Regions from separate parts of the Phyllobacterium sp. SB3 genome, predicted to be linked through region 1. Evidence: predicted binding sites of a transcription regulator. Region 1 holds the regulator's gene; the other holds the start of a gene.
What was found. Region 1 encodes PhoB, which activates phosphate uptake and scavenging genes when phosphate is short. Its sites were predicted from a motif close to TGTCATNNANCTGTCAT; they were not measured.
Positions count from the first base shown of each region.

Region 1 (3,422 bases):
GCCTCTGCCGAATATCCCGCTGGCGCAGAAACATCCGCCATCGGCAGGTTGAGCGCAAAAGCCATGGTGAAACCATTATGCGCGTAGTTCTCTTTCTGGTCCCACATGATCGGTTGAACATGCAGCCGGTCCCGCGCCCATGAGAATGTGTTGTAGTCCATGATCGAGACAAAGAATGCCAGCGCAGGCACCGCAAGTGCCAACCGCCAAAGCCGGCCCTTACTGCTAAGGCGTGTCCCCCGTTTGCGCCAGAACCGCCACGCCATTACTAGTCCGGTGGCAGCTGTAACTCCGGCCAGCAGCAGCGCAACCGCCGTCCATGGCCGCTCGCGAACCAGCAGCGGCATCAGGTCAAATATCTGGCGCGAATACAAAAAATCCGCCGGATAGAGCGGATCGCCAAGATAAAGAGCTTTCTGCCGCCCTACCCATGTAAAAAACAGGGCAAGCGGCGCAACAATCAGCAGGCCGTTATGGGCCCGGCCGAAAATGGCATCCAATGTAAGAATAATCAGGACATAGAGACCAACTGTGGTCCATGCCGGACGATAAAGCTGCTGAAAGAAGAGAATCGAGTCTGAGATTGAGCCCCGAAACACCAGTTCGATGGCAAGAACAAGCATTGTGGAGATGGCAAATACGGCCGTCAGATAGCCCGCGTGGCGGAAAAAACCTGCCAGCCGCGATGGCCTGACCACCGCTTCTGCACCGGACCAGACATTCGTTTCAAGTTCCACTTGCTCGATCTGCCCAGCCAAAAACATCTCCACGCTACACGAGAACGGCATTCACAAAACCGTCACATAAACGTCATATATCAGCGTTCCGTTCCCCGACCAGTGACAAAATCGTTAATGCCGATAAATTTGTCTTGATACAGAGTCATGGATTGTGATGGCTGGCGAGCTTTTGTGCCGCGACCGGAATGGCAAGTCTCCGGAGTTTAAAAAGAACATGAATACAATGTGGCCCGGGTCGTTCTTGTGAGGAACGGCCCGGGCCGGAATGTCTGAAACAAAGAAGTTTATACGGAAAGCCGGTCGCTATCCGAAAGAATAGCCTGCACCGCGCACTGTACGGATGGGATCAAGCGAGCGGCCGATATTGATTGCCTTGCGCAGACGGCCCACATGCACGTCAACCGTGCGGTCATCGACATAAATGTCCGCGCCCCAGACATTGTCCAGTAATTGACCGCGCGAGAACACCCGGCCCGGCGATTGCATGAGGAATTCCAGCAGGCGGAACTCGGTTGGACCGAGCTTCAATTCGCGTTCCTTGCGGAAAACCCGATGCTGCTCGCGGTCAAGCTTCAGATCGCCAAAGCTCAATACGTGTGAAAGCAGGCTGGGATTGACCCGTCGCAGCATGGATTTGATACGTGCCAGCAATTCCGGCGTGGAGAACGGCTTGACCATGTAGTCGTCCGCACCGGTTGAAAGTCCGCGCACACGCTCGCTTTCTTCCCCGCGTGCCGTCAGCATGATGATCGGCAGGATTTCCGTCTCGCGGCGCGCACGCAGGCGGCGGCAAAGTTCAATACCCGAAAGACCCGGGAGCATCCAATCGAGGATCAGCAGATCCGGTACTTTTTCGCGCAAGGCTATTTCGGCTTCGTCACCACGGCTGATGGTTTCGACAATATAGCCTTCAGCCTCCAGATTATACCGGAGGAGTACACTGAGGGCGTCTTCGTCTTCAACGACTGTGATTCTGGGAGCTATAGGCATGATCTGCTTCCGGCAATTATGGCGTGACTGGCTCGTCTAAAATAACGGTATGGGACTGGTCTTCCTTCGGACGTTCCGCTGGAAGCTGGGTTCCCGTGACAATGTAGTAAACCGTCTCGGCAATATTGGTGGCATGGTCACCGATACGCTCGATATTCTTGGCGCAGAACAGCAGATGCGTGCAGGCCGATATGTTGCGCGGATCTTCCATCATGTAAGTCAGGAGTTCGCGGAAAAGCGATGTGTAAAGCGCATCGATCTCATCGTCGCGCTCGCGGACGATGTTGACCTGTGCCACAGAACGCGTTGCATAGGCGTCCAGCACATCCTTGAGCTGTGTCAGCGCAAGCTCTGCAATTGTCTGCAAGCCACGATAGACAGAGAGCGTCTGCCGCGTGTCATTGACCGCAACAACGCGCTTGGCGATGTTTTTGCCGAGATCGCCGATACGTTCGAGATCGGACGAGATGCGGATGGTGCCGATGACTTCGCGCAGATCGATTGCCATTGGCTGGCGCTTGCCGATGATCGTGATGGCCTTTTCGTCAATCTCGCGCTGACCGGCATCGAGGATCAGGTCATCCGAAATAACGCGCTGGGCAAGGGCATTGTCAGAATTTACCATGGCGGACACGGCCTGTTCGACCATGCGCTCCGCATGCCCGCCCATCTCTGCAATCTTGTGCGTGAGGAACTTCAGTTCATCGTCATAGGAGCGGACGGTGTGTTGTGCTGTTTCAGTCATTGCCTAAGCCTCTTCCCGTGATCAACCGAAACGTCCGGTAATGTAGTCTTGCGTGCGCTTTTCGGTAGGGCTCGTAAACATCATTTCCGTGTCGCCGACTTCGACAATATTTCCGAGGTGGAACATTGCAGTACGTTGCGACACACGAGCAGCCTGCTGCATCGAGTGTGTGACGATGACAATCGTATAGTTCTGGCGCAATTCATCGATCAACTCTTCGACTTTTGCCGTAGCAATCGGATCAAGCGCCGAACATGGCTCATCCATGAGGATGACTTCAGGGCTGACCGCAATGGCCCGTGCGATGCAAAGGCGCTGCTGCTGACCGCCCGAAAGGCCGGTGCCAGGTTCATGCAGACGATCCTTGACCTCAGCGAAAAGACCGGCGCGTTGCAGGCTTTTTTCAACGATTTCCTCCATATCCTGCCGGGTACGGGCAAGACCATGGATGCGTGGTCCATAGGCCACATTCTCGTAGATGGACTTCGGAAATGGATTGGGTTTCTGAAAAACCATGCCGACGCGGGCACGCAGTTCGACAACATCGATTTTCGGATTGTGGATGTCTTCGTCATCGAGCGTGATAAGTCCGCCCATCTTGCAACCTTCAATCGTATCGTTCATGCGATTGAGTGTGCGCAGGAAAGTGGACTTGCCGCAGCCCGAAGGCCCGATCAATGCCGTTACCATCTTTTCCGGTATATCCAGACTGACGCCGAACAAGGCCTGCTTGTCACCATAATGGACGGTGACGTCGTTGCCTCGCATCTTGATCGCATTGGTTTGCGCGTTCATCTTGTCATTCACCGCTTTTTCGAGATTTCGTTCGGTCATTAGATTCATGATTGGAGCCTTCCCCGTGACCTACCAGCGACGCTCAAAGCGGCGCCGAAGAATGATTGCCGTGATATTCATGACCGCAAGGAACAGCAACAGTACGATGATAG
Region 1 is NZ_JBDYKI010000001.1:252,097-255,518, forward strand. It holds gene ABKW30_RS01265 (LTA synthase family protein) at 1-758, opposite strand, end outside; gene phoB (phosphate regulon transcriptional regulator PhoB) at 1,044-1,730, opposite strand; gene phoU (phosphate signaling complex protein PhoU) at 1,747-2,475, opposite strand; gene pstB (phosphate ABC transporter ATP-binding protein PstB) at 2,497-3,318, opposite strand; gene pstA (phosphate ABC transporter permease PstA) at 3,340-3,422, opposite strand, start outside.

Region 2 (3,422 bases), 290 kb from region 1:
CAATCCTGTAAGGATGTAGCATTCGTGATTGAATTCACCTCAAAGTGACTTCCTCTTGAGCGAACGGACTCCTATCAATCTTCTGGCAACCAATCTGGCACATAAGATTTAGAAATTTTCGGGAAGAAAGCTCGCAACCTTGCTCTCGCGCACCACTTCAAGACTTCTGGCTATCGGCGTGCCTCTAGTGGCAGCGATCGTCTATGTGTTGCCAGTCTGCGCCGAGGATGCGGGAACGAAACCGGAAGGTGTCGTCGAACTTTATACGTCGCAGGGATGCGGATCATGTCCGCCTGCCGATGCCGTCCTTAAAGAATTGGCAACCGAAGGGAAGGTCGTGGCACTGGCATTTCATGTCGACTATTGGGATTATCGCGGTTGGACAGATAATCTTGCCTTGCCGGAAAATACCGAGCGTCAGAACGAGTATCGTAAGGCCCTCAGCCTGAACGGCGTTTACACACCGCAGGTCATTATCAATGGCCGCGAACATGTGAACGGACAGGACGAGACAAAAATCCGCCGGCGCATTGCGGATATGCGCGACACGCCTTCTGGCCTGACAGTGCCGGTCTCAATTGAAAAAGCTGCAAAAAACCGGCTCCTCATCGATATCGGATCTGGCCCTGTGACTACCAATCCGGTTCGCGTGGTCCTTGCCTATTTCAACCGGGAGAGCATCGTCTCTATTCCCGGGGGTGAAAATGTCGGACGGATGGTGAGTTATGCCAACAGCGTTCGGGCCATGGAAACCATCGGCATGTGGGACGGAAACGCACAAAAGATCGAAATTCCAATCAGCGAGCTTGCCAGCAAGAAAGCTTCCGGTTGCGCTGTTTTATTGCAGGAAATGCTGGGCGACGGCAAGCCGGGGCCGATTATCGGCGCTTCAATCATGGCAGCGAAATAACACCCTGCACTAAACAAAAACAGGCCGGATAAATCCGGCCTGAGCTATTGGGGCATGTTGCCAATAGATGAGAACTGTTGGTCTTACCTGAACAATCCGCTTGGGCGGGGGGCTTGGGTAATCGGACTGCCCTGATGAAACCGTCTCTGGCAACACGGGGCGATGTTCAGTTTGAAATCCGGCGGCAATGCGTACAGAAGATGGCGAGAATGTGATGAGCCATCACCATTCACTTCATCTCGTATTTGTTCGTGAGACGATGAAATTACACCGGCGTTTTTATAAAATCTGTGCTGCGAGAAAACTGCAAGCTTGTAAAATTGTCCGGATGGGGCCACTTTATTGTCATCCAGGTGTCACACGACAGATTCAAAGGTGGTTGATTGATGGACAGCAATGCAGGTGGCGAAGATTCGCAGCGTCAGGCGAAACTCATCCCCCTCGTTCGAAACAATGACCTGCCTGTTACCTTTGACCGGCGCGAGTTAAACCAGATTTTGCGGGTTTACGGGTTCATGGTTTCCGCCGGTGAATGGCGCGACTACGCCATCGACCATCTTTCCGACAGGGCAATTTTTTCGGTTTTCCGGCGAACCAGCGAAGTCCCGATGTTCCGCATCGAAAAGAACCCGAAATTATCACGAAAGCAGGGCGTCTACAGCGTGATTGCAGCAAGCGGACTTATCCTCAAGCGTGGTCATGAATTGGACAGGGTCTTGCGCGTCTTCGACAAGACCTTGAGCATCGTTCGAAGCTAATTACTACTTAAGTGGCGGCTTGCCCGGCAGCGTTGCTGCTCCCCCATTCATATCAAGCTGCATGAGAACCGTGTCCAGCCATCGGCCATGCTTGAAACCGGAAGCTTCTATCTTGCCGCAATGCCGGAAGCCCGCCTTGCTGTGCAGACGCACCGAAGCCGATCCCTCATGGCCATCGCCAATGACAGCTATGAACTGACGGAATCCCAAAGCAGTGCAATCATCAATAAGCCGTTGGATCAGAACTTTCCCCAATCCCTTGCCCTTGGCTGCTGGCGTAATATAGATCGAGTCCTCAACCATCCACCAATAGGCAGGACGTGCTCGGAAATAACTGGCATAGGCGTAGCCAATAACCTCGCCGTTCTGCTCCGCCACGACGTATGGAAAGCCATCCGAAGTAAGCAAGTGAAACCGGTTCGTCATTTCCTTGAGATCGGGCGGATCAATCTCGTAAGTAGCTGTGCCATGCAGAACTGCATCTCGATAGATTTCGGTGATGGTTGGCAGATCGGCTGGCTGTGCGGAACGGATATTGATGTCAGACATGGATTTCGCTTGAAGGGTAAGTTTCTGACAACTTTCATGCACCCGTTCGATGCAGAATTAAAGGGCTTGGTGATAGATTCTCGATCAGCAATCCTTATGCAACGCATAAAAAAGGGCAGCCTGGGCTGCCCTTTTCATTATTGGTCCTGCGTAAAAACTATTCGCGGTTGCCCAGGAACTGCAGCAGGAACATGAACATGTTGACGAAGTCGAGATAGAGACGCAGCGCACCCATGATTGCCTTGCGGCCATAGGAGTCCGAATCATCGCCCTCATAATACATTTCCTTGATCTGCTGTGTGTCGTAGGCGGTTAGGCCTGCAAATACCAGCACACCGATTGCAGAGATAGCGAACTGAAGCGCGCTCGACTGAAGGAAGATATTGACCACCGAAGCGAGCAGGATACCGATGACGCCCATGAACAGGAACGAGCCGAAACCGGAAAGGTCACGCTTGGTCGTGTAGCCATAGAGCGAAAGCGCACCGAACGATGCCGCAGTGATGAAGAACGTCTGTACAATGCTTCCGGATGTATAAACCAGGAAGATTGACGAGAGCGATGCACCGACAAGTGCGGCATAAACCCAGAAAGTCGTCTGGGCGGCAGCAACGCTCATCGAATTAATGCGGAAGCTCAGGAAGAACACTGCAGCCAGCGGGGCAAGCATTACTACCCACTTCAATGGCGACACGTAGAACGTAACACCGAAGCTGGTCAGCATCTTGCCGTTGGGCAATGTTGCAGCCGCAAGCGACGCATCATTGGTTGTTGTCATATATACGATTGCGAGAGCAGCAAGACCGGTCACTGCGAGACCGATCGCCATAAGATTGTAGACCTTCAGCATGTAGCTGCGCAGACCTTGATCGATCCCCGCGTCCACACGCACTCCGGCCGAATTCTGGGCCTGGATGTTGCGATAGTCAGCCATGGTTTTCCTCATTGCTTCGTCCCGTCGGGTGTCGGGGACTATCCCCAGGCTCCGCTGGCGGGACCCCAGCATGCCTTGACAAGAATTATGGTGATTAACCCGCTCTATAACAAGTCCTGTTTTGCTCAAGATTGCGTGCAAAGCCGCCAATTGGGGCAATAGTTACATGCTTTTAATCAATTTAAAGCGTTCTAAGCACCGGAGCTGCCTTCTGACCAAGAATCCGCCACGTCCCCGCAAGCCCGAATCCCACGGTCAAAATAAGCGCCAC
Region 2 is NZ_JBDYKI010000001.1:542,393-545,814, forward strand. It holds gene ABKW30_RS02740 (DUF1223 domain-containing protein) at 140-910, shown strand; gene ABKW30_RS02745 (DUF2794 domain-containing protein) at 1,297-1,668, shown strand; gene ABKW30_RS02750 (N-acetyltransferase family protein) at 1,672-2,217, opposite strand; gene ABKW30_RS02755 (Bax inhibitor-1/YccA family protein) at 2,375-3,151, opposite strand; gene ABKW30_RS02760 (ABC transporter permease) at 3,333-3,422, opposite strand, start outside.
Region 2: a site for PhoB is predicted at 1,254-1,270, ahead of ABKW30_RS02745 (DUF2794 domain-containing protein). Genes of this name have one in related genera too.